DNA from 4 places in the Streptomyces sp. NPDC001796 genome. Region 2 is predicted to be linked to each of the others. Evidence: riboswitches for the same ligand, from Rfam matches in the RefSeq annotation. Region 2 holds a riboswitch; each other region holds the start of a gene.
The links. A riboswitch is a leader RNA that binds a small molecule or an ion and turns the genes downstream of it on or off. The one in region 2 is predicted to bind thiamine pyrophosphate.
Positions count from the first base shown of each region.

Region 1: it holds a riboswitch for thiamine pyrophosphate, as region 2 does, so the genes downstream of both, ACFYZE_RS08250 (purine-cytosine permease family protein) here and ACFYZE_RS25335 (thiamine ABC transporter substrate binding subunit) in region 2, are expected to answer to the same signal.
Region 3: it holds a riboswitch for thiamine pyrophosphate, as region 2 does, so the genes downstream of both, thiO (glycine oxidase ThiO) here and ACFYZE_RS25335 (thiamine ABC transporter substrate binding subunit) in region 2, are expected to answer to the same signal.
Region 4: it holds a riboswitch for thiamine pyrophosphate, as region 2 does, so the genes downstream of both, thiC (phosphomethylpyrimidine synthase ThiC) here and ACFYZE_RS25335 (thiamine ABC transporter substrate binding subunit) in region 2, are expected to answer to the same signal.

Region 1 is NZ_JBIAUC010000003.1:343,031-350,364, forward strand. Features, by position in the region: gene ACFYZE_RS08240 (arsenic transporter) at 1-506, opposite strand, end outside; gene thiD (bifunctional hydroxymethylpyrimidine kinase/phosphomethylpyrimidine kinase) at 620-1,417, opposite strand; gene ACFYZE_RS08250 (purine-cytosine permease family protein) at 1,414-2,832, opposite strand; TPP riboswitch at 2,824-2,918, opposite strand; gene ACFYZE_RS08255 (jacalin-like lectin) at 3,010-4,341, opposite strand; gene ACFYZE_RS08260 (endonuclease) at 4,571-5,227, opposite strand; gene ACFYZE_RS08265 (DUF3140 domain-containing protein) at 5,235-5,573, opposite strand; gene ACFYZE_RS08270 (Dps family protein) at 5,617-6,099, opposite strand; gene ACFYZE_RS08275 (WhiB family transcriptional regulator) at 6,096-6,353, opposite strand; gene ACFYZE_RS08280 (thiolase family protein) at 6,522-7,334, shown strand, end outside.
Region 2 is NZ_JBIAUC010000014.1:42,439-49,772, forward strand. Features, by position in the region: gene tsf (translation elongation factor Ts) at 1-380, shown strand, start outside; gene pyrH (UMP kinase) at 572-1,330, shown strand; gene frr (ribosome recycling factor) at 1,499-2,056, shown strand; gene ACFYZE_RS25320 (phosphatidate cytidylyltransferase) at 2,056-3,183, shown strand; gene ACFYZE_RS25325 (YceI family protein) at 3,351-4,028, shown strand; gene rlmN (23S rRNA (adenine(2503)-C(2))-methyltransferase RlmN) at 4,132-5,238, shown strand; TPP riboswitch at 5,272-5,377, shown strand; gene ACFYZE_RS25335 (thiamine ABC transporter substrate binding subunit) at 5,506-6,546, shown strand; gene ACFYZE_RS25340 (ABC transporter permease) at 6,522-7,334, shown strand, end outside.
Region 3 is NZ_JBIAUC010000001.1:618,781-626,114, forward strand. Features, by position in the region: gene pknB (Stk1 family PASTA domain-containing Ser/Thr kinase) at 1-1,593, opposite strand, end outside; gene ACFYZE_RS02760 (thiazole synthase) at 1,693-2,487, opposite strand; gene thiS (sulfur carrier protein ThiS) at 2,491-2,691, opposite strand; gene thiO (glycine oxidase ThiO) at 2,688-3,887, opposite strand; TPP riboswitch at 3,885-3,998, opposite strand; gene ACFYZE_RS02775 (NAD(P)/FAD-dependent oxidoreductase) at 4,124-5,350, shown strand; gene ACFYZE_RS02780 (Rv2175c family DNA-binding protein) at 5,431-5,796, shown strand; gene thiE (thiamine phosphate synthase) at 5,982-6,632, shown strand; gene metF (methylenetetrahydrofolate reductase [NAD(P)H]) at 6,751-7,334, shown strand, end outside.
Region 4 is NZ_JBIAUC010000002.1:527,544-534,877, forward strand. Features, by position in the region: gene ACFYZE_RS05910 (DUF5326 family protein) at 1-39, shown strand, start outside; gene ACFYZE_RS05915 (IclR family transcriptional regulator) at 282-1,133, shown strand; gene ACFYZE_RS05920 (SsgA family sporulation/cell division regulator) at 1,233-1,670, shown strand; gene ACFYZE_RS05925 (YibE/F family protein) at 1,768-3,213, opposite strand; TPP riboswitch at 3,285-3,441, shown strand; gene thiC (phosphomethylpyrimidine synthase ThiC) at 3,434-5,218, shown strand; gene ACFYZE_RS05935 (hypothetical protein) at 5,450-6,316, opposite strand; gene ACFYZE_RS05940 (metallophosphoesterase) at 6,509-7,334, opposite strand, start outside.

The DNA.
Region 1 (7,334 bases), on a different contig from region 2:
CCGAACGCGAGCAGATTGGTGAGATTGGAGACCGGCAGCAGCAGCGAGGCGGTGTTCGACAGATGGGTGCAGGCGTACAGATGCGGCTTCGGGCGGGCGCCCATGCGGGCCGCGGTGGCGAACACGACGGGGGTGAGCAGCACGACGGTGGCGTCCAGGCTGAGCACCGCGGTGATCACCGAGGCGAGCGCGAACACCGCGGTCAGCAGCCGCCCGGGACGACCCGCCGCCCAGCGCGCCATCCACGCGCCGCAGGCCTGGAACAGCCCCTCGACGTCACAGAAGTGGGCCAGCACCAGCACGGCCGCCAGGAAGCCGACCACCGGGCCCAGGCGCTCGGCCTCGGCCCGCGCGTGATCCAGGGAGATGGCGCCGGTCAGGATGGCGATCCCGGCGGCCGGAACCGCCCAGACGGCCTCCGGCAGTTTGAAGGGACGCACCACCGCGCCGGCCAGGACGGCGACGAGGAGCACGACGGAGAGAGCCTCGGCGAGCGGGGTGTTCAGGGTTCGGTCCTTCCGCGAAAGGATCGGCGGTGCCCGTCCATCACACCAGATCCGTCTGTGACGCCTTTCCCCGAGGCACCCTCATGACGGCGGGTTCCCTTCCCCGGCCACCGTCACGTGCCCGCACGCAGCCTCCAGCCGTGGTCCACCGGTCCGATGCCGGCGCCGAGCGCGAAGCCCGCGGCGATCGCCTCCGTGACGTACGCCTTGGCCTGCCGCACCGCCTCCGGCACCGTGAGGCCCCGCGCGAGACCGACCGCGACGGCCGAGGCGAGGGTGCAGCCCGTGCCGTGGGTGTGGCGGTTGTCGTGGCGCGGAGCGCGCAGCCAGTGCTCCTGCCGGCCGTCCGTGAGCAGGTCGGCGGCCTCGCCGGGCAGATGCCCGCCCTTCACGAGCACCCACCGGGGCCCGTACGACAGCAGGCGGTCGGCCGCGCGGCGCATGCCCGCCTCGTCGGTCACCGTGAGGCCGGTCAGCTCCGCGACCTCGTCCAGGTTCGGCGTGGTCACCGTGGCGAGCGGCAGCAGCCTGGTCCGTACCGCGTCCAGGGCGTCGTCGGCGAGCAGCCGGTCGCCGTGTTTGGAGACGCTCACCGGGTCCACCACGACCGGTGCCGGAACGTCCGTGAGCAGGTCGGCCACCGCCGTGACCAGCGCGGGCGAGGCGAGCATGCCCGTCTTGACCGCCTGTACGCCGATGTCGTCGACGACACTGCGGTACTGGGCGCGCACCGCCTCCACGGGCAGCTCCCACGCCCCCTGCACTCCCACGGAGTTCTGCGCCGTGACCGCGGTGATCACGCTCATCCCGTGGGCGCCGAGCGCCAGCATGGTCTTCAGGTCGGCCTGGATCCCGGCGCCGCCGCCGGAGTCGGAGCCGGCGATGGTCAGGACGCGGGGCGGCGCGGTCATGCGCGGCCCTCCTCTCGGACGCGCACGCGAATCTCCTCTCGGACGCGCAGCGGGGCATACAGCGCGAGGGCCACCAGGAACGCCACGTAGTACGAGACGTCGGCGCCGTGCAGCGCGTGGGCGGCCGGACCCACGTACAGGCCGGTGTCCATGAACGGCACCGCCGCGGCGAAGGCGCCGACGAACGCCAGCAGCGGCGGCCACACCGAGCGCGGCCGCGCGGTCCCGGCGGCGAGGTCGACCGCGGTGCCGCGCCGTGCGAGCCAGTCGACGACCACGATGGCCACGAACCCCGGGATCCAGTAGCTCACGAACAACAGCACGTTCTGGAAGCGGGCGGTGGTGTTCGCCGCGTGCATCCACAGCACCAGCGGGAAGCCCAGCACCACCGCGAGGGCGGCCGCCACCGGACGCGGCAGGCGCACCCCGACGGTCTGCAGCGCCAAGGAGCCGCTGTAGTCGTTCATCGCGTTGCTGGCGAGCGCCGCGAGCGCGACGGCCAGCAGTCCGAAGGCGCCGGCCGCGCCCCCGCCCAGTACATGGTCCACGCCCGCGGCCGTCTGGTCGGTCAGGACCGAGGCGCCCCACAGCCCGAGGACCTGCACGGCGACGAAGGACACCACGAGGCCGAGCAGCGTGCACCAGAACATCCGGGGGCGTGACGTGCCGCGCGGCAGATAGCGGCTGAAGTCGCTGGCGTACGGCGCCCAGGACAGCGAAAGGCTGAGCGCGATGGTGCTGGTCAGCACGAAGGCGCCCGCCCGGTCCGCGCCGTGCGCGGTGCCCGTCCAGGCGGGGTGCACGCTGCCCGCCATGCGCAGGGCGATCAGCGCGAAGGCGGCCGCCAGCACGAACGTCATGACGAGCTGCAGCCGGTGGATCGCCTCGTATCCGAGGACCCCGAGGGCCCCTTGCGCCAGCATCACCACAAGGACGCCCAGCCAGAACGGCCAGCCGGCGAGCCGCGCCAGCGCATCACCGCCGAACAGCCCGATCAGCGCGTCCCAGGCGATCGAGGACAGCCACTGCAGCACCCCGGGCAGCACCACCGCTCGCCCGAACGCCAGCCGGGCGAGCGGCAGCTGGCCGGCTCCGGTACGGCTGCCCCAGGTGCTCAGATAGGCGGTGGGCACCGCGCCCAGCACCGTGCCGAGGACGGCGGCGGCGAGCGCGGTGGTGAAGTCCAGGCCGAGCGCGATGCCGATGGTCCCGGTGAACACGCCGGTCATGGTCAGATTGGGGGCGAACCACACGGTGAACAGCCGGCCTGCCCCGCCGTAACGATTCGTCTCGGGGACCGGCTCGATGCCGTGACCCTCGACCCTGAGGTCGCCGGGAGCGGTGGGCATCCGCCCGTCGAAGACGGTGCTCCGGCCGCCTGTGGGCAGCCCGTCCGAGACATGCGCCGATGGCATGAAAGACATCCCTCCGCCAGTACGAACTGGTTCAGGTTCGACGGGTGTGATCTCAGCCCCCAGAGGGGGCACCCCGTGTCCGGTACGGCGGCAAGACTAACCCGGGGACGGGAATCAGCCATACGCGAGGGCCGCTGCCAGGTCGGTCGGCGGCCCTCGACGAGTCGCCGTGGCGCGTCAGCGCCGGGTGTAGATGAAGCCGATCTTGTCGACCTCGCCGCCGGAACGCCCGTGGAACCCGGCGATCTGCCAGCCGGAGGGCGCCGTACGGGTCACGCAGTCGGAGGTCGTGGTGCCGCCCGCCAGGCTGCGGCCGAGGTTGGTCGTGAACTTCGCGGAGAAGATCCTCGTGTGGCCGTCGTACCGGCCCTCGCAGAGCTGCACGCTCGTCACGTACTCGCCGCTGCCCAGCGTCAGCGAGGACGCGGTACCGCCCGTGCCGCCGTGGGCGAGCGTGGTGCCGCCTGCCAGCGTCACGCCGACCTGGTCGACACGGGAGCCGCTGCGCAGCGAGATGCCGGTCGCCCGGGCGCCGGCCGGGACGCTGTCGAGGTCGTTGTAGTAGTCGCCGTGCGGCCCGCCGAACTGGTCGCCGAGCTGGAAGGCGGAGTTGCGCGTCCAGCTGAACGCCGCGGTGATCGGGTCGTGGTCGGAGAGCATCTTGCCGTCGTCGGTGAGGAACTTGGCGTGCTCGTTGTTGTACGCCGTGGCGCCCAGCGAGACCAGCTTGCTGCCCCGGTAGAGGATCTTGTCGACGACCTCGCAGCTGTTGGTGACCGCGTTCTCGTCGCAGAGCAGCGGGTCGCTGCCCTTGGCGGGCGGGGTGCCGCCGCGCACCAGCTTGACCCAGGCGTCGGTGAGGCCGTTCGCGGCGGCGAACTCGGCGATCGTGTCGCCGGAACGCGTGTAACGGGTGTTGGTGTCGCCCATGACGACGACGGCGTTGCCCGCGGAGTGGGTCTTGATGAAGTCCGTCAGCTGCTTGAGGTTGTCCGCCCGTGCGGTGAGGTCGCCGTCGTTCGTCCCGGCGTTGGTGTGCAGGTTGTAGAAGTCGACGTAGACGCCCTCGGCCAGGCGTTCCCGCATGAACGTGAAGCCCTTGGGGGTGAGGCAGTCGCCCGAGTCGTACTGGCAGGAGTTCCAGTGGACGCGCTCGAAGTCGTCGGTGTCGTACGGGATTCCGGACAGCGTGTTGAGTCCGCTGCCGACGCCGGCGCCGCCGCTGGTGGGCGTGCGGTACGGGTGGGAGTCCGCGGCGTACAGGTACGCGTGGTAGTTGAAGTCCTCCTGGACCTGGACGATGTCGTACGGGCCGAGGCGTGAGCCGATCGTCGTGGTGCTCGACTGGCGCGGTGTCGGGGCGCTGGAGATGCCTTCGGGGAGACCGGCGACGTTGTAGCTGAGCACGTTGAACGTGCCCGAGTCGGCCGCCGCGGCGGTGGGCGCGGTGACCGTGAGTCCGCCGACCGCGGCGGTGGCCGCCGCGAGGGCGGCGAGGAGTCTGCGCATGGGGAACGGCTCCTGGGGGTGACGGAAGGGAGTGTTGCGCGCATGTCAAAAAGTAGCGGGCGGGCCTGTGAGGGAATGCGCTTTCTCCGCTTCCGCTGAAGATTTCACCTGCCGGTCGCCGCGGTGTCGGTGACGCCGAGGCCCCGCTGTCCGGTGCGGGAAGGCCCGCGGCGGGCCCTGCCGGGGCAACTCGTCCTGCGCCCGCTGGGCGGCCACCCCGAGCCCGCCCTCACGCCGCGTGCTCCCGCACCTCCTCCGCCAGCTTCTTGTCGATTGCGGCGCGCACCAACGCCGCCGCGAGCACCGCCGGTTCGGTGTCCTTCGCCAGCTTCACCAGCTTCTCCGGGTCCTTCGGCAGCCCCAGCCGCTCTGCCCCCGACAGTGCCTTCGCGTCCAGGTAGGGAGCCACCTCGGGCCACACGCGCTGCACCTCGCGCAGAAAGATGTCCGCGCCGGCCGGTCCGATCCCCGGGATCTCCTGCAACAGCCGGCGCAGGGCGGAGACGTCGCCGTCGGCCTCCTTCCGCATCCGCCGCAGGTCTCCGCCCCAACGATCCGTCAGCAACCCGGCACCGTCGCCCAGTTGGGCCGCCGTCCGCTCGTCGTAACGCCGGTAGCCGCCCCGCCCCAGCGCGTCCACCCGCTCCTGCCAGTCCGCCTCAGCCATGCGGCGGGGGTCCTTCAGGCCCGCCTCCTCGAGCGCCCGCACCGTGGCCAGGGCGATCGAGGAGCGGATGCGGGCGCTGAGCAGCAGGGCCATCAGCAGTAGCCGGTACAGCGGCTGCGGGGCGTCCCTGAGCCGGATCCCCGCCTCCTCGGCGTAGGTCTGCCCGTGCTCGGCGACGAGTTCCCCGATCAGCCCGGCGGCTCTGTCGTCCCGGCCCACGGCGGCCTCACCTCGACGCCTTGAGCGGGTCGTGCCCCAGCGTCATGAGCCGGTGGCGCCGCTGCTCGTCCTCGGCCTCCGGCTCGTTCTCCACATCCACCTCGGAGGTGACCGTGTCCACCACCTTGCGCATCACCCGGACGTCGTCGTCGGTGAGGTCGGTGCGCCGCTTCTGCAGAATCGACAGCACGTGCCGCCCGGTGGGCGTGCCCGCCTCCTCCGGCAGTGGCTCGCTCTCCTCGTCGGCGTCCCGGACCCGCAGCCAGGCCGCCAGTTCCTGGGAGGTCATGTTCACCACCCGGTGGAAGTCCTCCCACAGCGCGTCCATCTCCAGGGCGTCGGTCATGGCGTACTCCTCTCCACCCTCGATGGTCGGGTTCCGCTCGGTCCTACTCCTTGCGCGGCCAGTTCTCGGCCTCGAACATCCAGCGCTGCTTCTCCAGCTCCGCGGTGATCCCGATCAGCAGGTCCTGGGTGACGGGATCCGCCTCCGCGGTGGCTTCGATCCGCTTGCGCAGCCGCCCGATCGCCGCTTCCAGCGACTCCACCATCAGACCCACGACCTCGGTGTCCCGCAGCCAGCCCTCCTTCGTGCCGGGCAGCCCGTAGACGGACGCGATGGTCTCCGGGCGGCCGTCCGGCGGCACACCGAGCGCGGACGCGCGCTCGGCCACCGTGTCGGCGTACGAGCGTGCCGTGCCGACCACCTCGTCGAGCTGGAGATGGATCGAACGGAACCTGGGCCCGACGATGTTCCAGTGGGCCTGCTTCCCGATCAGGGACAGCCCGAGCAGATCCACCAGGGTCTCCTGCAGGGCCTCCCCGGTGACCCTGCGTGCGGGCTCGGGCAGCGTGCTGTGCACCACGGTCATCGCGCGCTTCTCCTTGTCGGTCGGTCTTTTGTGGCACGGAGCAGTTCGGCACGCTCCTGCTCGCCGGTGCCGCCCCACACGCCCGCCGTCTGCCCGCTGCCCAAGGCCCAGTCCAGGCACTCGCCCAGGACGGGGCAGCGGCGGCAGACGCGCTTGGCGGCGGCGGTCTCCTCGGCGGCCGGCCCCGCCGTCCCGACGGGGAAGAACAGCTCGGGGTCCTCACCCACGCACGCCGCTTGCCGCAACCACTCCATGCGCGCCCGGGTCCCCAGGACCGATCAGGTCAAACTCGACGGGAGTGCACCCTCTCCCTGCATCCACCGGTGAGCTTCCCGGCGATCGGCCGGCGGTCTATAGTCCAAAACTAGCGGTGCTAATTGACTGGCTCCGCTCCATCGCCGATGCCGATCAGGAGTTCCGTCGTGCGTACCGTCCACTTCGCGGCAGCCCGCCGCACCCCCATCGGCCGGCTGCGCGGCGCACTGTCCACCGTGCGGCCCGACGACCTCGCGGCCACCGTGATCCGCGGCCTGGTCGCGGACGTGCCCGCACTCGACCCGGCCCGCATCGACGACGTCTACTGGGGCGCCGCCAACCAGGCCGGCGAGGACAATCGCAACGTCGCCCGCATGGCCGCCCTCCTCGCCGGCCTGCCCGAGTCCGTCCCGGGCGCCACGGTCAACCGGCTGTGCGCCTCCGGCCTGGAGGCGGTGACGACGGCCGCCCGCGCCATCGCCGCGGGCGAGGCCGACATCGTGCTCGCGGGCGGCTCGGAGTCCATGAGCCGCGCCCCCTTCGTCCTGCCCCGCCCCGACGAGGCCCTGCCGCAGCGCCTGGAGACCGCCGACACCCGCCTCGGCTGGCGGCTGGTCAACCCGGCGATGAAGGACCTGCACGGGTTGCTGTCCATGGGCGAGACCGCCGAGGAGGTCGCCGAGCGGTACGGCGTCCCGCGCGAACGCCAGGACCACTTCGCGCTGCGCAGCCACCGGCGGGCGGCCGAGGCCCGCAAGAACGGGCTCTTCGACGCCGAACTCCTGCCCGTGACCCGACCCGACGGTGTCGTCGTCACCGCCGACGAGGGAGTCCGCGAGGACACGTCGTACGAGAAACTCGCCCGCCTCAAGCCGGTGTTCCGCCAGGGCGGCACCGTCACCGCGGGCAACGCCTCGCCCATGAACGACGGCGCCGCCGGCCTCCTCCTCGTCAGCGGGGAGGTCCTGGACGAGCTGGGC
Region 2 (7,334 bases):
CGGCGTACATGCACCGCACGATGCCCGACCTGCCGTTCCAGATCGGTGTGCTCGTCGAGCTCGACAAGCCGAACGCCGAGGTCGCCAAGGGCGTCGCCCAGCACATCGCCGCCTTCGCGCCGAAGTACCTCTCCAAGGAGGACGTCCCGGCCGAGGTCGTCGAGTCCGAGCGCCGCATCGCCGAGGAGACCACCCGCGCCGAGGGTAAGCCCGAGGCCGCCCTGCCGAAGATCGTCGAGGGTCGCCTCAACGGGTTCTTCAAGGACGCCACGCTGCTCGGCCAGCCCTACGCGCTGGACAACAAGAAGTCCGTCCAGAAGGTCCTCGAAGAGGCCGGTGTCACCCTGAAGCGCTTCACGCGCATCAAGGTCGGCATCTGAGTCCGGACCGCGATCGACGCGCGACCCCGGTAGGGTCGAAAGCAGTCGTCTGCGCGCTTGCGTAGGCCGACCCGCACACGCGTGTGGCGGACGACAGCAGATCTGACGAGGAGGCCATTGCCGCGCATGGGATGCGAAACACGCCCCACCGGCAATGGCCTTCTTCGTATGTGCACCACGAGGAGATCTCCATGACCACCAAGGCCGAGAAGAGCGACGACGGCAAAGTTCGCGGCCGGTTTCTGCTGAAGCTGTCCGGAGAGGCGTTCTCCGGCGGCACCGGACTGGGCGTCGACCCGGACGTGGTGCACGCCATCGCCCGGGAGATCGCGGCCGTGGTGCGCGACGGATCCCAGATCGCCGTCGTCATCGGCGGTGGCAACTTCTTCCGCGGCGCGGAACTCCAGCAGCGCGGCATGGACCGGGCCCGCTCCGACTACATGGGCATGCTGGGCACGGTCATGAACTGCCTCGCCCTCCAGGACTTCCTGGAGAAGGAGGGCATCGACTCGCGTGTGCAGACCGCCATCACCATGGGCCAGGTCGCCGAGCCGTACATCCCGCTGCGCGCCGTGCGCCACCTGGAGAAGGGCCGCGTGGTCATCTTCGGTGCCGGTATGGGCATGCCGTACTTCTCCACCGACACCACCGCCGCCCAGCGCGCCCTCGAGATCGACGCCGAGGCGCTGCTGATGGGTAAGAACGGTGTGGACGGGGTCTACGACTCCGATCCGAAGACCAACCCCGAGGCCGTCAAGTTCGACTCGCTCAGCTACGGCGAGGTCATCACCCGCGACCTGAAGGTCGCCGACATGACCGCGATCACGCTGTGCCGGGACAACAAGCTGCCCATCCTCGTCTTCGAGCTGCTGGCGGAGGGCAATATCGCCCGGGCCGTCAAGGGTGAGAAGATCGGCACACTCGTGGGTGACCAGGGCGGCCGGGAGTGACCGGAGGCAGACCCGTCGGGGGCGGACCCCGTCCGGGCGACGGACCCTGACCGGGGGATGGACAATGTCCTGCCGGTCGGGAACCGTGCAGGAAGAAGACGCGACGCAGCCGGCCGCAGACCGATGAGGACCGTTGCCGGGCCTACTCAAGACACGCAGGAGCAAGTGGTGATCGAAGAGACCCTCCTCGAGGCCGAGGAGAAGATGGAGAAGGCCGTCGTGGTCGCCAAGGAGGACTTCGCCGCGATCCGCACCGGTCGTGCGCACCCGGCGATGTTCAACAAGATCGTGGCCGACTACTACGGCGCACCGACGCCGATCAACCAGCTGGCCTCGTTCTCGGTGCCGGAACCGCGTATGGCCGTGGTGACGCCGTTCGACAAGAGCGCGCTGCGCAACATCGAGCAGGCGATCCGCGACTCCGACCTGGGCGTCAACCCGAGCAATGACGGCAACATCATCCGTGTGGTGTTCCCCGAGCTCACCGAGGAGCGGCGCCGCGAGTACATCAAGGTCGCCAAGGGCAAGGGCGAGGACGCCAAGGTCTCGATCCGCTCCGTGCGCCGCAAGGCGAAGGACGCCATCGACAAGCTCGTCAAGGACGGCGAGGTCGGCGAGGACGAGGGCCGCCGTGCGGAGAAGGAGCTCGACGACACCACCGCGAAGTACGTCGCACAGGTGGACGAGCTGCTCAAGCACAAGGAAGCGGAGCTGCTCGAGGTCTGATGAACGACTCTTCCTGGGGGACGCCGCCACAGGCCGGGTACTGGGGGCCCACCGAACAGGGGCCTGGCCAGGGCGTCGGCCCGGCGGGTCCCGCGTACGATGCGCATGACGCCCAGCAGACTCGCCCCATGCCCATCGTGCCCGAGGTACCCGCGCCCGGCGGAGACCAGGATGACGACCGGGGGGTCGCCGCCCGTCGACGCGGCCCCTTGTTCCGCGACGAGACGCCGCAGGTGCCGTCCCCGTGGGCGGCGCCGCAGAATACGGAACCGATGCCCGACGCCCCGCAGCCGGCACCCGCACCGCAGAAGAAGAGTGCGGGCCGTGACCTGGGCGCGGCCATAGGGGTCGGCGTCGGGCTCGGCGTCGTGATCGTCGCCTCGTTGTTCATCGTCAAGGCCGTGTTCGTCGGCGTCATAGCGGTCGCCGTCGTGGTGGGCCTGTGGGAGTTGACGAAGCGCCTGGAGGAACGCAAGGGCATCAAGGCGCCGCTGGTACCGCTCGCGGTCGGCGGCGCGGCGATGGTCGTCGCCGGGTATGTGCGGGGCGCCGAGGGAGCCTGGGTGGCGATGGCGCTGACCGCGCTCGCGGCCCTGGTGTGGCGTATGACGGAACCGCCGGACGGCTACCTCCGGGACGTCACGGCAGGCGTCTTCGCAGCCTTCTACGTGCCGTTCCTGGCCACGTTCGTCGCCATGATGCTCACCGCCGACGACGGCCCGCAGCGCGTGCTGACCTTCCTGCTCCTGACGGTCGTCAGTGACACGGGCGCGTACGCGATCGGCTGGCGCTTCGGCCGGCACAAGCTGGCCCCGCGCATCAGTCCCGGCAAGACCCGAGAGGGTCTCATGGGAGCGGTCACCTTCGCGATGGGCGCGGGCGCCCTGTGCATGCAGTTCCTGATCGACGGCGGTGCCTGGTGGCAGGGCCTGCTGCTGGGGCTCGCGGTCGCGGCCAGCGCCACCCTCGGCGACCTGGGCGAGTCCATGATCAAACGAGACCTCGGCATCAAGGACATGGGCACGCTGCTGCCGGGCCACGGGGGCATCATGGACCGCCTCGACTCCTTGCTGCCGACGGCGCCGGTGGTGTGGCTGCTGATGGTGATCTTCGTCGGGTCGGCCTGACCTGCGCTGTCCTCGCCGAGGGGCTCGTCGTCCACAAGGTGGCGGTGGGCCCCTCTGCCGCGTCGACACCCGGCAGATGCGCTCACCTGTGAAGGTCTGCCGATGAAGGGTCGGGTTTTCTGACCAGGCCTTGCGGGCGCGGTCGCCCTGACATAACTACATGCTTCATGAATCTTTTCGGCCGCAGCTCTCCACTCCGACGCGCGACGGCTCCCGCCGCAGCCGTGGCCCCCGGTGCCCCGTCGAGGCCCGCCGCCCCGGCGCACAGCGGTGTCGGCGTTCTGCCTGATCCCGCTCTGCAGGCGCTCACCGGCGAGTGGATGATCGACCCCGCGCACAGCAGGATCGGGTTCTCCGTGCGGCACGCCATGGTGACGACGGTGCGCGGCGCCTTCACGCAGTACGACAGCCGCCTCTACTTCGACGGCCGCGACCCGGCCCGCTCCCGTGCCGACATAGCGCTGTTCACCGCCAGCGTCGACACCGGTGTCGAGCAGCGCGACGCGCACCTGGTCGGCCGCGACTTCCTGGACTCCGCGACCTATCCACGGATGATCTTCACCAGCACCGCTGTGCGCCTCGTGGGCGAGGACGTCTACCGCATGACAGGTGACCTCACCATCAAGGACACCACCCGTCCCGTCGACCTGGAACTCACCTACATCGGCCATGTGACGGACCCGTTCGGTTACGAGCGCGTCGGTTTCGACGGCACCACCACGATCAACCGTTCCGACTGGGGCCTGACCTACAACGCCAGGCTGGCCGAGGGCGGCGCCATGGTGAGCGAGAAGGTCCGCCTCCAGTTCGACATCGCGGCCATCCGCGCCACCGCCACCGCCTGACGGAGCACGCGGGCTGCGCCGACGGGGGACCGAACCGGACTTCGCGGCCCGGTGAATCCTCGGCCGCGGGCCATTCCAGTGGATCTGAGACACTGGGAGGACCATGCCCAAGCCCGGAGAACTCACTTTCGTCGCGCCGCGCGGAGCCAAGACGCCGCCGCGGCATCTCGCTGATCTCTCGCCCGCCGAGCGCAAGGAGGCGGTCGTCGCGGTCGGCGAGAAGCCGTTCCGCGCCAAGCAGCTCTCGCAGCACTACTTCGCGCGGTTCGCGCACGACCCGGAGCAGTGGACCGACATTCCCGCGCCCTCCCGTGGCAAGCTCCGGGAGGCGCTGCTCCCGGAGCTGATGACGGTCGTCCGGCATCTGGCGACGGACCAGGGCACCACCCGTAAGACGCTGTGGCGGCTGTTCGACGGCACGCTCGTCGAGTCCGTGCTGATGCGCTACCCCGACCGGGTCACCATGTGCATCAGCTCGCAGGCGGGTTGCGGCATGAACTGCCCGTTCTGCGCCACCGGCCAGGCGGGCCTGGACCGCAACCTGTCGACCGCCGAGATCGTGCACCAGATCGTGGACGGCATGCGGGCGCTGCGCGACGGCGAGATTCCCGGCGGCCCGGCGCGGCTGTCCAACATCGTCTTCATGGGCATGGGCGAGCCCCTCGCCAACTACAAGCGCGTCGTGGGTGCGATCCGGGCCCTCACCGATCCCGCGCCGGACGGGCTCGGCCTCTCGCAGCGCGGCATCACCGTCTCCACCGTGGGACTGGTGCCGGCCATCCACCGGTTCGCCGACGAGGGCTTCAAGTGCCGTCTCGCCATCTCCCTGCACGCCCCGGACGACGAGCTGCGCGACACCCTCGTCCCCGTCAACACGCGGTGGAAGGTGCGCGAGGTCCTCGACGCCGGGTTCGACTACGTCGAGAAGTCCGGACGCCGGCTGTCCATCGAGTACGCCCTCATCCGGGACATCAACGACCAGGCCTGGCGCGGTGATCTGCTGGGCCGGCTGCTCAAGGGCAAGCCCGTGCACGTCAACCTGATCCCGCTGAACCCGACGCCCGGCTCCAAGTGGACCGCCTCCCGCCCCGAGGACGAGAAGGCGTTCGTCGAGGCGATCGCCGCCCACGGTGTGCCGGTGACGATCCGGGACACCCGGGGTCAGGAGATCGACGGGGCGTGCGGTCAGCTCGCCGCCACCGAGCGGTAGTCTGAGGGCTGGTCCGTCAGTACGTACATCTTCATATTCCGACAGGGGAGCGCCACAGCGCTGAGAGTGCGGTAGCGACCGCAGACCCTCTGAACCTCGCCCAGGTCATTCTGGGTAGGGAGTTCGGTCTTCACTCGAGCTGTTGCGCCCTGCCCCCGGACCCTCGGAGGTCCGGGGCAGGGCCGCGTCTCTTCCTGGTCACCCCCAGGAGGAATCCAGTTGAGCATCACCGGTAAGCAGTGGGCGGCCGTGGCCGTCGGGCTGGGCATGGTCACGCTGTCCGCGTGCGGGTCGTCCGGTTCCGGAAGTGGGAACGGCAGCGGCGACTCCAAGACCGTGACCCTCGTCAGCCACGACTCGTGGGCCGCCTCGAAGAGCGTCATCGCGGCGTTCGAGAAGGAGTCCGGCTACACCGTCAAGGTCCTCAAGGACGGCGACGCGGGCCAGGCCGTCAACAAGGCGATCCTCACCAAGGACAACCCGCAGGGCGACGTCTTCTTCGGCGTCGACAACACCCTGCTGTCCAGGGCGCTGGACAACGGCCTTTTCCAGCCGTACGAGGCCAAGGGCCTCGACCAGGTCGGTGCCCCGTACCGGCTGGACGGGGACAAGCACCGGGTCACACCCATCGACTACGGCGACATCTGCGTCAACTACGACAAGAAGTACTTCGCCGACCACAAGCTGACCCCGCCGGCCTCCTTCGACGACCTCGTCAAGCCCGAGTACAAGAACCTCCTCGTCACCGAGAACGCCGCCACCTCCTCACCCGGCCTCGGCTTCCTGCTGGGCACCGCCGCGAAGTACGGCGACGGGGGGTGGCCGGACTACTGGAAGAAGCTCAAGGCCAACGGCGTGAAGGTGGTCGACGGCTGGGAGCAGGCCTACAACGAGGAGTTCTCCGGCTCCGCCGGCGGAAAGAAGGCCAAGGGCGACCGGCCGCTCGTCGTCTCCTACGCCTCCTCGCCGCCCGCCGAGGTCGTCTACGCCGACCCCCGGCCCAAGACCGCGCCGACCGGTGTCGCCACCGGCACCTGCTTCCGCCAGATCGAGTTCGCCGGTCTGCTGAGCAACGCGCACAACACCAAGGGCGGCAAGGCGTTCCTCGACTTCCTGATCAGCAGGAGGTTCCAGGAGGACATGCCGCTCAACATGTTCGTCTACCCGGTGGTCGGGGGAGCGAAGGTGCCCGCGGAGTTCACCGAGTACGGGCCCGCGGCCAAGGACCCCGAGACCATGGCCCCCACGAAGATCGCCGCCAACCGTGACCAGTGGGTCAAGTCGTGGACGTCGCTCGTACTGAAGTGACCCCACGCAGGCGGGGTGACGCGACGCGGCTGGGGCTGATGGCCCTGCCCGTCGCGTTCTTCGCGGTCTTCTTCGCCTACCCCGTCGCCGCGATCGTCGCACGCGGTCTGAAGGCGGACGGGGTGTGGCGGTTCGGGCGCGTCGTGGATGTGCTCGCGCAGCCGGACATCCGGCACGTGCTGTGGTTCACGACCTGGCAGGCGCTGGCCTCGACCGCCCTCACCCTGCTGATCGCGCTGCCCGGCGCGTATGTCTTCGCGCGCTACGACTTCCCGGGCAGGCAGCTGCTGCGCGCCGTCGTCACCGTCCCGTTCGTGCTGCCCACGGTGGTCGTCGGCACCGCATTCCTGGCGCTGGTAGGGCGTGGCGGACTCCTCGACGACCTGTGGGGCGTACGGCTCGACACCACCGTGTGGGCCATCCTGCTCGCCCACGTCTTCTTCAACTACGCCGTCGTCGTCCGCACGGTCGGCGGACTGTGGGCGCAGCTCGACCCCCGCCAGGAGGAGGCCGCGCGCGTGCTCGGCGCCTCCCGGCTCACGGCCTGGCGGACGGTGACGCTGCCCGCGCTCGCGCCGGCGGTGGCCGCCGCCGCGCTGATGGTGTTCCTGTTCACCTTCACCTCCTTCGGCGTGGTGCAGATCCTCGGCGGCCCCACCTTCTCCACTCTCGAGGTGGAGATCTACCGGCAGACCTCGGAGATCTTCGACCTGTCCACCGCCGCCGTGCTGACGATCGTCCAGTTCGCCGCGGTGTGCGCGATCCTCGGGGTGCACTCCTGGACGGTG
Region 3 (7,334 bases), on a different contig from region 2:
CAGGCCCGCGTCCTGGAGCTGTGACGTGGCGTCGTCGATGGAGGCGCCCCTGACGTCGGGCACGTCCACCGGGCTGCCCTTGCTGACGGTGAGCGCGATCGCCGAACCGCCGTGCCGCTCGGTCCCCGCACCCGGGTCCGTGCCGATCACGGAGCCCTTGGGCACGTCCGCGCTGAACGCCTGGGTGACCATGCCCGGCACCAGGCCGTCCTTCTTCAGCCGGGCCTGCGCCTGGTCCAGCGGGTAGCCCTTCAGATCGGGCACCTGCACCGTCTCGGGACCGTCCGAGAGGGTCAGCGTCACCGCGTCGTGGGAGCGGATCCGCGCGCCCACCGCCGGATCGGTACTGATCACCGTGCCGCGCTTCACCGTGTCGCTGTAGGCGTGTCTGACCTGCCTGACCTCGAGACCGGCCGCCTTCAGCCGGGCCCGGGCGTCGGCCTCCGTCTTCGCCAGGAGCGGCGGGACCTTGGTGAACTGGCCCGAGTTGATGTACCAGACCCCCGTGCCGACACCGAACACCACCAGCACGGCGACGATCAGCGCGAGCAGCCCCCGCCGGGGCCGCGGCGAGCGCCGAGGCGGCTCGGGCGGCGGGGTCTGAAGCCGGCTCGTCCGGTTGAGGACGGCCTCACGGTCCTCGCCCACGGGGTGGGCCGGCAGCAGGCGGGGGATCACGCTCGTGCGGTCCTCGGCGTTGTCGTGATCCGCGGCGATGGCCCCCGGCGGCACGGCGTCCAGCTGCTCGTCGGTCAGCGCGCCACGGGCCTGAAGCACCTGACCCAGCAGAGCCACCGCGTCCGCCGGGCGCAGCTCCGGGTTGCGCGCGGTCGCCGACGCGACCAGGTCGTCGAGTTCGACGGACAGCCCGGGCACGGCAGCCGAGGGCGGGGGAACGTCCTCGTTCAGGTGCCGGTAGAGCACCTGGGCGGGCGAGTCGCCGTGGTGCGGCTTGGCGCCGGTCAGCATCTCGTGGAGGACGACCCCGCACGCGTACACGTCGACCCGCGGGTCGGCCGCGCCGTGCTCGATCTGCTCCGGGGCAAGGTAGGAGACGGTGCCGAGGACGGCGCCCGTGGTGTTGGTGACGGTGTCGACGGACCGGACGAGACCGAAATCGGCCACCTTGACCCGGCCGTCGTCGCCTATGAGGACGTTCTCCGGCTTCATGTCCCGGTGCACGAACCCGGCGCGGTGCGCGGCCCCCAGGGCGGCCAGCACCGGCTCCAGGATGTCCAGGGCCGCGCGGGGCTGCAGCGCCCCGCGCTCGCGCAGCACGTCGCGCAGGGTGCAGCCGGCGACGTACTCCATGGCGAGGTAGACGTACGACCCGTCGGCACCCTGATCGAAAGCCTGAACGACGTTCGGATGATCGAGACGGGCGACCGACTTCGCCTCGCGTATGAAGCGCTCGACGAACGAGCCGTCCGCCGCGAGCGTCGGGTGCATCACCTTCAGCGCGAGCACACGGTCCAGGCGGGTGTCCAGGGCCCGGTAGACCGTGGCCATCCCGCCGACCGCGATCCGTGCGTCGACGCGATAGCGGCCGTCGAGCACCTGCCCGACGAGAGGGTCCTGAAGGGTCGTATCCACGCTGGTGAGTCTACGAGGGCGCACTGTCACCCACCGTCCGCTGCGGGGATACCGGGGCCCTACTGCAGCCGACCTGTGACGCGGCCTCCTCCGGTCCGCTCAGAAGGCCGGCAGCTCCGGGTCCAGCCGCGCGACGCCCTCCATCGGCGACGACGCCTCCGCGAAGTGCCGGCGCGGGATACGGCCCGCCCGGCGGGCGAGCCGGCCGGCCTCCACCGCGTGCCGCATGGCCTCCGCCATCAGGACCGGCTCCTGCGCCCGGGTCACCGCCGAGGCGAGCATCACACCCGCGCACCCCAGCTCCATCGCCAGCGCCACGTCCGACGCCGTGCCCGCGCCCGCGTCCAGGATGACCGGCACGCGCGCGTGCTCCACGATCAGCTGGAAGTTGTGGGGGTTGCGGATGCCGAGCCCGGATCCGATCGGGGAGCCGAGCGGCATGATCGCGGCGCAGCCGACGTCCTCCAGCTTGCGGGCGAGAACGGGGTCGTCGTTCGTGTACGGCAGCACGGTGAAGCCGTCGTCCACCAGCGTCTCGGCCGCCTCCAGCAGTTCGACCGGGTCCGGCAGCAGGGTCCGCTCGTCGGCGATGACCTCCAGCTTGACCAGATCCGTGCCGAGGGCCTCGCGCGCGAGGCGGGCGGTGAGCACGGCCTCGCCCGCGGTGAAGCAGCCCGCGGTGTTCGGCAGCACCCGGATGCCCAGCTTGTCGAGCACGGACAGGACCGAGCCGTGCACCGAGGCGTCGACGCGCCGCATCGCGACCGTCGTCAGCTCCGTGCCGGACGCCACCAGCGCCCGCTCCAGCACATCCAGGCTCGGGGCACCCCCCGTGCCCATGATCAGCCGGGACGAGTAGGTGGTCCCACCGAGGACGAAGGGATCGTCAGCCATGGGTCAGCCTCCTTGGACGGCGGTGAGGACCTCGACGCGGTCTCCCTCGCTGAGGGACGTCGACGCCCACTGCGCGCGCGGGACGACGGTTTCGTTGACGGCGGCGGCCACGCCCGAGGGGGCGGCGGTCAGGCTCCGCACCACCGCGTCGAGCGCGACACCGGGGGTGACCTCGCGGGTCTCCCCGTTGACCGAGATGTTCATACGGGCTGCTCCGTGAGTGCGGCGGCGGTGAAACGCCGGGGCGTGAAGGGGCGGGCCTCCTCGGGAAGCTCACCGGTGGTCAGCACGTGCGCCATGACGTCACCGGTGACCGGGGTGAGCAGGACACCGTTGCGGTAGTGGCCGGTGGCCAGCAGCAGGCCGTCCAGCCCGGTGGGGCCGAGCAGCGGCGCGTTGTCCGGCGAGCCCGGGCGCAGACCCGCCCGCGTCTCGGTGAGCGGCAGCTCGGTGATCCCGGGCACCAGCTCGTGCGCGTCCCGCAGCAGCTCGTACACCCCGCCCGCGGTGACCGTGGTGTCCCAGCCAAGCTCCTCGCTGGTCGCGCCGACCACCAGCTCGCCGTTCTCACGCGGCACGAGGTAGATCGCGCCACCGCGGACGACGGCGCGCACCGTACGGCTCAGGAACGGCGCGTACCGCGCGGGCACGGTCAGCCGCAGCACCTGACCCTTCACGGGGCGTACGGGCGGCAGGACGTCGTCCGGGACGCCCGCGAGCCGCCCGCTGAGGCTGCCCGCGGCGAGGACGACCTGCCCGGCGGCGAGCTCGGTGCCGTCGGCGGTCCGTACCCCGCAGGCCCGCTCCCGCACCACCGTGAGCCGCTCGGCCCACACCCGGTGGAAGACCACCCCGGCGCGTTCACAGGCCGTCACCAGGGCCGCGGCGAGGCGGCGGGGGTCGATCTGGTGGTCGCCGTCGACCCTGAGCCCCCCGCGCACGCCCGGCGCGAGCATCGGCTCCAGACGGCGGCACTCCCGCCCGCTCAGCCACTCCGACTCCAGCCCCGAGCGCTGCTGCAGGGCGTGCAGTTCGCGCAGCTCGGCGCGGTCGTCGGCGTCGAGCGCCACGGCGAGCGTGCCGCAGCGGCGGTAGCCCAGGTCCCGGCCGGTGGCCTCGGTCAGTTCTGCGGCGAAGTCCGGGTAGCGGCGCGCGGAGGCGAGATTCAGGGCGAGCAGCGTCTGCTCGCCGTGGTGCAGCTCGGTGACGGCGGCCAGCATCCCGGCGGCCACCTGCGCGGCTCCGCCGCCCGGCTCCGGATCCACCACGGCGGTGGCGAACCCCCGCTGCGCCGCCCGCCAGGCGGTCACCAGACCGATGATCCCGCCCCCGATGACGAGGACGTCCGACACGGTCGACGGATCGCTCGATGTCGACGGTTCGTCCGGTGTACGCGACATGGGCGTCCAGCCCCTCCCTTCGCCGGCATGACCCGGATCAGGTTCGTACGGTCGGAGGCCGTCCCAGCCTCCCTCTCAGCCCGGTGCGCCCGGGCTCCCGCGAGTGCTTACGGTGGCAACCCTAGCCCGTGCCGTTCGGCTCGGTAAGACAGCCTCCCGCCCGGCCCGGGGGCTGTGCAGGACGTCACTCAGCACGCCCCCTGACTGACAATTCGTCAGTTGTCTATGGTGATCAGGTGAGCGAGCAGACGCAGGCACGGGGTGGTACGGCGCGGCGCGTCGTCGTCGTGGGCGCGGGCATGGCCGGGGTGCAGACCGCGGTCGCCCTGCGGGAACAGGGCTTCACCGGCGGCGTGACGCTGATCGGCGCGGAGCCGCACCAGCCGTACGACAGGCCGCCGCTGTCCAAGGCCGTGCTGCTCGGCAAGGCCGAGGGCTCCGCCTTCGACGTCGACTTCGAGGCGCTGGACATTGGGCTCGAACTGGGTCGCGAAGCGACCGGCCTGCGCCCCGGGGACCACGAGCTGGACACCGAGCGGGGCCCCGTCCCGTACGACGTCCTGGTCATCGCGACCGGGGCGGAGCCGATCCGGCTGCCGGGCGCGGAGGGCGTCCCCGGGGTGCATCTGCTGCGCACCCTGGACGACGCCGAGCGGCTGCGGCCGGTGCTCGCCCGTCAGCACGACATCGTGGTCGTCGGCGCCGGCTGGATCGGCGCCGAGTTCGCCACCGCCGCGCGCGAGGCGGGCTGCGCGGTGACCGTGGTGGAGGCCGCGGACCGGCCGCTCGCGGGGGCGCTGCCCGCGGAGGTGGCGGTGCCGATGACGGCCTGGTACGCGGACAGCGGTGCCGAGCTGCGCACACAAGCGCGCGTGGACCGCATCGAGCCGGGCGCGGTCGTGCTGGACGACGGCTCCCGGGTGCCGGCCGGGGCGGTGGTGGTGGGCATCGGAGCCCGGCCCGCCACCGCCTGGCTCGCCGGGTCCGGGATCGAGCTGGGCGTGCACGGCGAGGTGCTGGCCGACGACCATCTGCGCACCTCGGTGCCGGACGTGTACGCGGTCGGTGACTGCGCGTCCTTCCCGTCGGGCCGCTACGAGGAGCGCCTGCTCGTCCACCACTGGGACAACGCCCTCCAGGGTCCGCGCACGGTGGCCGCGAACATCATCGGCCAGACACCGGTGGCGTACGACCCGGTGCCGTATTTCTGGTCGGAGCAGTTCGGCCGGTTCGTCCAGTACGTGGGCCACCACGCGTCCGCCGACACGACGGTGTGGCGCGGCGATCCCGAGGGCGCGGCCTGGACGGTCTGCTGGCTGCGCGAGGGCCGCCTGGTGGCCCTGCTGGCCGTGGGCCGCCCCCGGGACCTGGCGCAGGGCCGCCGCCTGATCGAGTCGGGCACCCCCATGGACCCCGCACTGCTGTCGGACCCGTCCCGCCCGCTCAAGGAGGCCACGGCGTAGGGCGCAACCACCCTCTCCGCCTAACCCCGCCGGAGGCGCTCCGCTTCCGACTGTCAGTGCGGGATGGCACGCTTGATCCCGTGACCGAGATTGACGCAAAGATCGATGCTCTCGTCCCCGCCTGGCTCACCCTGCCCGACATCGCCGAAGCCCTCGGCGTGGAGGTGACCCGCGTGCGGCAGCTGGTCAAGGAGGGCCAGCTCATCGCCGTCCGCCGAGGCGAGAACAAGGCGCTGCACGTCCCCGCCGCCTTCATCGACGGGGACAAGGTGGTCAAGGGCCTGTCAGGCACCCTGACCCTGCTGCGGGACGACGGCTTCACGGTCGAAGAGATGATCGAGTGGCTCTTCACCCCCGACCCGACTCTGCCCGGCACCCCCGCGCAGGCTCTCAGCGAGAATCGCGGCACGGAGGTGAAGCGCCGCGCACAGGCGCTCGCCGTCTGATCGATCCGGCCTGATCGGACCGGACCCGACCGGAGCTGACCCGATCGGACCTGTTCCGGTCCGATCAGGCCGACACACAAGAAAAACCGTCCGAGGTACGGGCCGCGGGCCAGGGACACGCCCCGCCCCGGCCGACCGCGCCCCGCCGCGGCCCGTACGCCACCGACAACGGGGGGAACACCACCGTGCCCGACACCACCCGCACCGCCCGGCTCGCCGACGCCCGCGTCTATCTGTGCACGGACGCACGCAAGCGCCAGGGCGACCTCGCCGAGTTCCTCGACGCGGTCCTCGCCGGCGGCGTCGACATCGTGCAGCTGCGCGAGAAGGGCATGGAGGCCGCCGAGGAGCTGGAGCACCTCCAGGTCTTCGCCGAGGCCTGTGCCCGCCACGGCAAGCTCCTCGCGGTGAACGACCGCGCGGACGTCGCCCACGCCGCCCGCTCCGACGTCCTGCACCTCGGCCAGGGCGACCTCCCCGTCCCCGCGGCCCGCGCCGTCCTCGGCGACGACATCCTCATAGGCCGCTCCACCCACTCCGAGGCGGAGGCCGAGGCCGCCGCCGTCCAGGAGGGTGTGGACTACTTCTGCACCGGCCCCTGCTGGCCCACCCCCACCAAACCCGGCCGCCCCGCCCCGGGCCTCGGCCTGGTCCGTCACACCGCCGCGCTCGGCACCGGCCGCCCCTGGTTCGCCATCGGCGGCATCGACCTCGGCAACCTGGATCAGGTCCTCGAGGCCGGCGCCCGCCGCGTGGTGGTCGTCCGCGCGATCACGGAGGCGGACGACCCGGGCGCGGCGGCGGCCGAGTTCGCCAAGCGGCTGCGCGCCGCGTAGGAGCGCCCGGAGGCCGGTACTGCCCCGCGGTGTCCGATGGGTGGACAACAAGTCGACAATTCGGGCAAATCCCAGGCGTCCGGTTGGGGGACCGCCGAGCCCTGGCTAACCTGCGACTATGGCCCTCGGAACCGCATCCACGAGGACAGATCGCGCACGGACCGTGCGCGACATCCTCGCCACCGGCAAGACGACGTACTCCTTCGAGTTCTCGGCGCCGAAGACCCCCAAGGGCCAGCGGAACCTGTGGAGCGCGCTCCGAAGGGTCGAGGCGGTCGCCCCCGACTTCGTCTCCGTCACGTACGGCGCCGGCGGTTCCACCCGTGCGGGCACGGTCAAGGAGACCGAGCAGATCGTCGCCGACACGACGCTCACCCCGGTCGCCCACCTCACCGCGGTCAACCACTCCGTCGCCGAGCTGCGCAACATCATCGGCCAGTACGCCGACGCCGGGATCCGCAACATGCTCGCGGTGCGCGGCGACCCGCCCGGCGACCCCATGGGCGAGTGGGTGCCGCACCCCAGGGGCGTGACCTACGCGGCCGAACTCGTCCGGCTCATCAAGGAGTCGGGCGACTTCTGCGTGGGCGTCGCCGCCTTCCCGGAGATGCACCCGCGCTCCAGCGACTGGGACACCGACGTCGCACGCTTCGTCGACAAGTGCCGGGCCGGCGCCGACTACGCGATCACGCAGATGTTCTT
Region 4 (7,334 bases), on a different contig from region 2:
AAGTTCATGTCGAGCTCCACATCCCGCGGAGACTGGTGAGCCGTCCGCGGCGCGCCAAGACGAAGGACGCTCCACGGGGAGGCGCTCTTGGGGGGCGGGGGCTCAGCGGTAACAGGGAACAGGACGTTCCCTCGGGGGAGGGAAGTTTTCCCGGCGGCGCCGTCGGATCCCGGTGACGGACCGTTAAAGTCCGGAACTCGCGCGCGGCAGCCCCCGCGCGCTGCGCACCCCCCTCTCGTGTCCCCGCACGGGAGGCCGCCCTCGCGCTCCGGGAGTGATCTTTGGCCACGGTTGGTACCGCATCCGCAGACTCAACCGCTCCGCCCGCACAGCGACGGACTTCACCGGCGGAGGCACACCCCCGACTCCCACCCGCACAAACGACCTCCACCACCCTCATCGGATCCGTACAGCGCGCGATGCGTCTGCTCGAGGCCGTCGCAGGACGCCCGTACGGAGCCACCGCCAAACAACTGGCCCGCGAGGTCGGCCTGGCGCTCCCCACGGCCTACCACCTGCTGCGCACCCTGACTCACGAGGGCTATCTGCGCCGCGAGAAGGGCCTGTTCTTCCTCGGTGAGGCGGCCGAGCGGCTGAGCGCCCGCGCAGCCCAGCAGAAACGTCGCAGCATGGTGGACGACGCGCTCGCACAATGGCGTGATTCCATCGGTGTCCCCGTCTACTACGCGGTCTATCGCGAGGGCGAGATCGACGTCCTGGGCGTCGCCGACACCCCCGGCAACCCGGCGGTGGAGGAGTGGGCCGACTTCCGGGAGACCGGGTACGCCCATGCGATCGGCCAGTGCCTGCTGTCCCAGCTCGACGACGAGGCCCGCCGAGACCACCTCGACCGCTACCCCGTTCGGGCGATCACGCCGTACACCGTCCATGACGAGCGCGTGTTCCTCCGGCGACTGGAGCGCCTGCAGCGCACGGAACCCGTGATCGAGCGTCAGGAGTACGCGCTCGGGACCGTCTGTGCCGCGATTCCCCTGACCGTGGGGTCGACGGCCGCCACGATGGCGATCTCCCTGCCGTCCTGTGAGGCCGATCGGCTGCTGCCGACGGCACGCCGGCTTCAGGAGGAGATCGGACGGATGCTCGGGACATTCGCCCTCTCTATCAGCATCTGAAAACTCACTCCTTGTGATCTGCCATGTACGTTCAGCAAACTTCCAGCAGGTGTCAGGGGATGTTTCCTGGCCAGTCCACGGCTACTGACGGGGTAGACGATGCGCGAGTCGGTACAGGCAGAGGTGATGATGAGCTTTCTCGTCTCGGAGGAGCTCTCGTTCCGCATTCCGGTGGAACTGTGTTACGAGACCTGTGATCCCTATGCCGTGCGGCTGACCTTCCACTTGCCCGGGGACGCTCCTGTGACCTGGGCGTTCGGGCGCGAGCTGCTGGTCGACGGAGTGGGCCGGCCATGCGGCGACGGAGATGTGCACATCGCGCCCGCCGAGCCGGACACCTTCGGCGATGTGCTGATCCGGCTCCAGGTGGGTGCAGACCGGGCGCTGTTCCGGTCCGGGGCGGTGCCGCTGGTCGCGTTCCTGGACCGTACGGACAAGCTGGTGCCGCTCGGTCAGGAGGGGTCCCTCGCCGACTTCGACGCGCATCTCGACGAGGCGCTGGACCGGATCCTGGCCGAGGAGCAGAGCGCGGGCTGAGGCCACGCTTCGGTGCCGTAACGGTTCCTCGGGGAGCCGTGCGGGGCGCGGTGGGTGCCGTAACGCTTCTGCGGTGCCTCCCCGCGGTTCGGGCGCCTCAGTGCCTGCGGCGCCGCCCGCGCCCACCGCGGGCCGGTGCGGCGGCCGGAGCGGCGGCCGGAACGGCGGACCGGCCGGAGCCGTCGGAGCGGTCGGCGGAGACCACCAGGGCGGCCAGTGCCGTGGTCACCGGCACCGAGGCGACCAGGCCGATCGAACCGACGAGCGTGCGCACGATCTCCTCCGCGACCAGCTCGCTGTCGGCAACGGTGACCACGCTGCTCTGCGCGATCGAGAACAGCAGCAACAGCGGCAGAGCGGCACCCGCGTACGCCAGGACGAGTGTGTTGACGACCGACGCGATGTGGTCGCGGCCGATGCGGATTCCCGCGCGGTACAGACCACGCCAGCCCATCGACGGGTTCGCTTCGTGGAGTTCCCAGACCGCCGAGGTCTGCGTCACCGTCACATCGTCGAGGACGCCGAGGGAGCCGATGATGACGCCGGCCAGCAGCAGGCCGCTCATGTCGATACCCGGGTACAGGCCGTGGATCAGGCCGGTGTTGTCGTCGGTGTTGCCGGTCAGCGCGGCCCAGCCGATGAACAGGGAGCCCAGCACACCGATCAGGGACAGGGAGATGAGCGTGCCGAGCACCGCCACCGAGGTGCGTGCCGAGAGGCCGTGGCACATGTAGAGGGCGATCAGCATGATGGCGCTGGACCCGACCACGGCCACGAGCAGGGGGTTCGAGCCCTGCAGGATCGCCGGCAGGATGAACAGGCTCAGCACCAGGAAGCTGACGGCCAGCGCGATGAGCGCCATCACACCGCGCATCCGGCCGACGACCACCACGGCGATGGCGAAGATGCCGGCCAGCAACGCCATGGGGACCTTGCGGTTCACATCCGCCACTGAGTACTGCAGGTCCCTGGGGGCGGACGGTTCGTACGCGACCACGACCTTCTCGCCCTGATGCAACTGCCGTGACTGGTCCGGCTGGACGATCTCCGTGAACGTCCGGCCCTGGTCCTTGCCCGTGTCGACGCGCACGGTCGCCTTCTTGCAGGTGCCGGTCGACTGCTGCTGGGCCGAGGAGCCCTCGGCCGTGGAAGTGTCACCGGTCGGGGTGTCACCCGAGGCGTTCACGGACTTGCAGTCCACCTCCACCACCCTGGTGACCGTGGCCTGCTGGGTCTGCCGGTCGAATCCCACGCCGGTGCGCTTGTGTGACGGCACTCCGCCGGGCCACAGCACGACCAGACCGACGACCACGGCTGCCGTGAAGGGAATGAGGATCGCGGCGATGACCCTGCGCAGGTGCAGCGACACGGGCGCCGCCGAGCCATGGCTGTGGCTGTGGCTGTGGCTGTGCGAGTGACCGTGCCCGCCGCGTGTTCCCTGCCCGTGCCCGCCGCTCGGTCCATGGCCATGTGCGTCACCCGGGCCGTGGCCGTGGGGCGGGTCGGGCGGTGGGTACGGGGGCGGATGCTGTGTCGTGGTCACCGAGGCATCATCGCAAGAAGGCGTGAGGCCCACTGTTCAGCTCGCGCAAAGAGACGCTAGCGTGGGGGGACCTTTGCACACGCGGGAGCTCGGAGCACCGGGCTGAGAGGGCGCTGACCTCCGTAGACGCGATGTTTCACGTGGAACATCGGCGGACGGAAACCGCTGCGTCGACCGCTGAACCTGTTACCGGGTAATGCCGGCGTAGGGAGTAGGTCTCATGACCAACAAGGACGTACGCACGCCTGCCTCCGTTCAGGGCGAACAGTCGCAGGAGGCTGGACAGTCCATCGGCTGGCACAAGGCGTACATCGAGGGCTCACGCCCCGACCTGCGGGTGCCGGTCCGTCGGGTGCACCTCACCAACGGGCAGTCGGTCACGCTGTACGACACCTCCGGCCCGTACACCGATCCACTGGTCCAGACCGACGTCCGCAGGGGCTTGCCCCCATTGCGGGAGAACTGGATCACCGCCCGCGGCGACACCGAGGAGTACGCGGGCCGTCCCGTCCGCCCCGAGGACGACGGCATCAAGCACACGTCGCCGCGGGGCGGACTGCGCAACCTCGACGCGGTGTTCCCGGGGCGCCCGCGTCAGCCTCGCCGCGGCCGCGACGGCAAAGCGGTGACGCAACTGGCGTACGCACGCCGTGGGGAGATCACGCCCGAGATGGAGTTCGTCGCCCTCCGGGAGAACGTGTCCCCGGAAGTGGTGCGCGAGGAGATCGCGGCAGGCCGTGCGGTCCTCCCGGCCAACGTCAACCACCCCGAGATCGAGCCGATGATCATCGGTAAGCGGTTCCTGGTGAAGGTCAACGCCAACATCGGCAACTCCGCCGTCACCTCGTCCATCGAGGAGGAGGTCGAGAAGATGACCTGGGCGACCCGCTGGGGCGCCGACACGGTCATGGATCTGTCTACCGGCCGCAACATCCACACCACGCGCGAGTGGGTGCTGCGCAACTCCCCCGTGCCGATCGGCACGGTGCCGCTCTATCAGGCCCTCGAGAAGGTCGACGGGAAGGCCGAGGAACTGACCTGGGAGATCTACAAGGACACGGTCATCGAGCAGGCCGAGCAGGGCGTGGACTACATGACGGTGCACGCGGGGGTGCGTCTGCCGTACGTACCGCTGACCGCGAACCGCAAGACCGGCATCGTCTCGCGTGGCGGCTCGATCATGGCGGCGTGGTGCCTCGCCCACCACAAGGAGTCGTTCCTGTACGAACACTTCGAAGAACTGTGCGAAATCCTCGCGGCCTACGACGTCACGTACTCGCTGGGCGACGGCCTCAGGCCCGGCTCCATCGCGGACGCCAACGACGAGGCACAGTTCGCGGAACTGCGCACGCTCGGGGAACTCGGCCGGATCGCCAGGCGTTTCAACGTACAGACCATGATCGAGGGCCCGGGACACGTCCCGATGCACAAGATCAAGGAGAACATCGACCTTCAGCAGGAGATCTGCGATGAAGCTCCGTTCTACACGCTCGGGCCGCTGACGACGGACATCGCGCCGGCGTACGACCACATCACCTCGGGCATCGGCGCCGCGATGATCGCCTGGTGGGGCACGGCCATGCTCTGCTACGTCACCCCCAAGGAGCACTTGGGCCTGCCCAACCGCGACGATGTCAAGACCGGTGTGATCACCTACAAGATCGCTGCCCATGCGGCCGACCTCGCCAAGGGCCATCCGGGTGCGCAGGCGTGGGACGACGCTCTGTCCGACGCGCGCTTCGAGTTCCGCTGGGAGGACCAGTTCAATCTGGCCCTCGACCCGGACACGGCCCGTGCCTTCCACGACGAGACCCTTCCGGCGGAGCCGGCCAAGACCGCGCACTTCTGCTCGATGTGCGGTCCGAAGTTCTGCTCGATGAAGATCTCCCAGGACATCCGCCGTGAGCACGGCGGCAACCGCGAGGAGATCGAGGAGGGCATGGCACAGAAGTCGAGGGAGTTCGCCGAGGCGGGAAACCGGGTGTACCTGCCGATCGCCGACTGATCTGGCAGTGCCCGCCGACGTCCCGTCATGCGGTGCCCACCGGCCTGCGTCGTCGCTGCGCGGGCCGGAGGGGCCGACTGACGCGGAGTGACCACGACATGGGCCCGCGCCTTTCGTGAGCGGGCCGGACGTCGGTGGGTCGGCCGGGGGCGGGGCCACTCCGGGGATGGTCCGGAGGTGGGCGCCCCCGCCTTGCGCACCTCGGTGGCGACCGGTCGCCGGCCGGGCCGGTCACTCCGGCGTGTGCTCCGGCCCGCCGAAGTCCGGGCTGGTGAAGTCGGGGCTGGTGAAGCTGGGGCGCGTACCGGCGGCCGGACCGCTGTCGGGGCTGCTGAACCCCGGACGGTCGTAGCCGAGGTGCGGGATGCGGCCGGCGGTCGCCTCCGGTGCCTTCCGGGTCATCGCGGCCGTGCCCGGGTCGCTGAGCGCCTCACGGAGGAACGGCAGGATGCCGCGCTCCAGCAGTGCCTCGTGCCAGGCATCCCTGGCCCGGGACACCTCCGTCGTCAACGTGCCCGACGCGTCCGCCCCTTGTGCCGAGGAGCTGTTGCGCAGGGCGGTGAGCAGCAGGCCGATCGCGGCGACCAGGATCGACGCCGCGGTCACCGCGCCGAAGACCCACCCGGTCGTCAGGAGCGTCCGGGCGAACGCCTGATCGGGATTGACCATCTTGAGGATGTACCCCACGAGCAGGAAGATCGCCGCTGCCGCACCCGCGAGGAAGGGGGCGAGGACCGCGATGACGGCACCGGTCCCGGCGCTCGCGGCGGCCTCTCCCACGGTGGCCGCGAGCCCCAGGGCGTCCAGGTCCGCCTCCGGGGAACCGGGGGTGCCGTCCTGGACGATCGGGGTGGACGGCGCCGGCCGGCGCAGTTCCTCGCGGACCATCACGTAGTGCTGGTACTCGGTGGCCGCCGCCGCGGTGATGAGGGCGGTGGCGTTCAGCGCCATGGTGCGCAACTGTTCGGGGTTCAGCCGCTGACCCACAGCGGACAGATCCGGGCGGTGTGGTGCGGAGCGCAGCGCCTCATCGAGGATCCGCTCGTAGTCCTGGCGGTCCTCGCTCAGCAGGTGCTGCGGAACGCTGTTCATGTGCATCCCCCGATGCTCCGTAGGGCTTGTGGCTCGGCATGCTGACGAGCCGTCGGGCAGAAACGGAGGGGAGCCTGCTACGGATAAGCCGATGGTAGAGCGGCGACGGCGCGCGGTGACAGGGGGTTTCCGGAAAATGGCCCCGGCCTGCGCTCCTGTGCGCGGTCCTCCGTCGGGGGATGTTTGTCCGGGGAACGCTCAGATATCCAAGGGAAGTTGCTGGACCAGCAGCTTTCCGGCCATGGTCACCCCGCCGTCCATCGCGATCGCCAGTCCGTCCGCGTAGACGTGCGGCCCCTCGACCACGGGGCCCGTGCCGTCCTCGCCGTCCTCCGAGCCGACTTCTCCGAGCAGGTAGGGAATGGGGCTGTGGCCGTGGACGATGCGCCTGCCGCCGTAGGTGTCCAGCAGGGACCGTACGGCGTCGGCGCCGCCCTCGTCACGGAAGGAGAAGCGCTTGGTGAACTTGCGGAAGAGGTCCCACACCTCGTCCGCGTCGTTACGGGTGAGCGTCTCGCGGATGGTGTCGTTGACCGCCTCGATGGAGTCACCGTAGTCGAGGTAGGCGGTGGTGTCCGAGTGGACCAGCAGGTGCCCGTCGACCTCCTCCACCGCGTCGAGGCGGGCCATCCACTGCAGGTGGTGGTCCTGCAGGCGGTCCATGTCGGTCTTCTGGCCGCCGTTGAGCAACCAGGCCGCCTGGAAGGTGGCGGTGCCCGCGCCGGAGTTCACCGGCGTGTCGCCGAACCGCTTGGCGCCGAGCAGCAGCAGCTCGTGGTTGCCCATGAGCGCCTTGCAGTAGCCGCCGGCCGCGGCCGCCTCAGCGGACAGCCGCATCACCAGATCGATGACGCCGATGCCGTCGGGCCCGCGGTCGGTGAAGTCGCCGAGGAACCACAGCCGCGCCGTGCCCGCGCACCAGCTCCCCTCGGCGTCGACGAGGCCCTTCTCCTGGAGCGCCGCCATGAGCTGGTCGAGATAGCCGTGCACGTCCCCGACGACGAACAGCGGACCGGGACCCTCC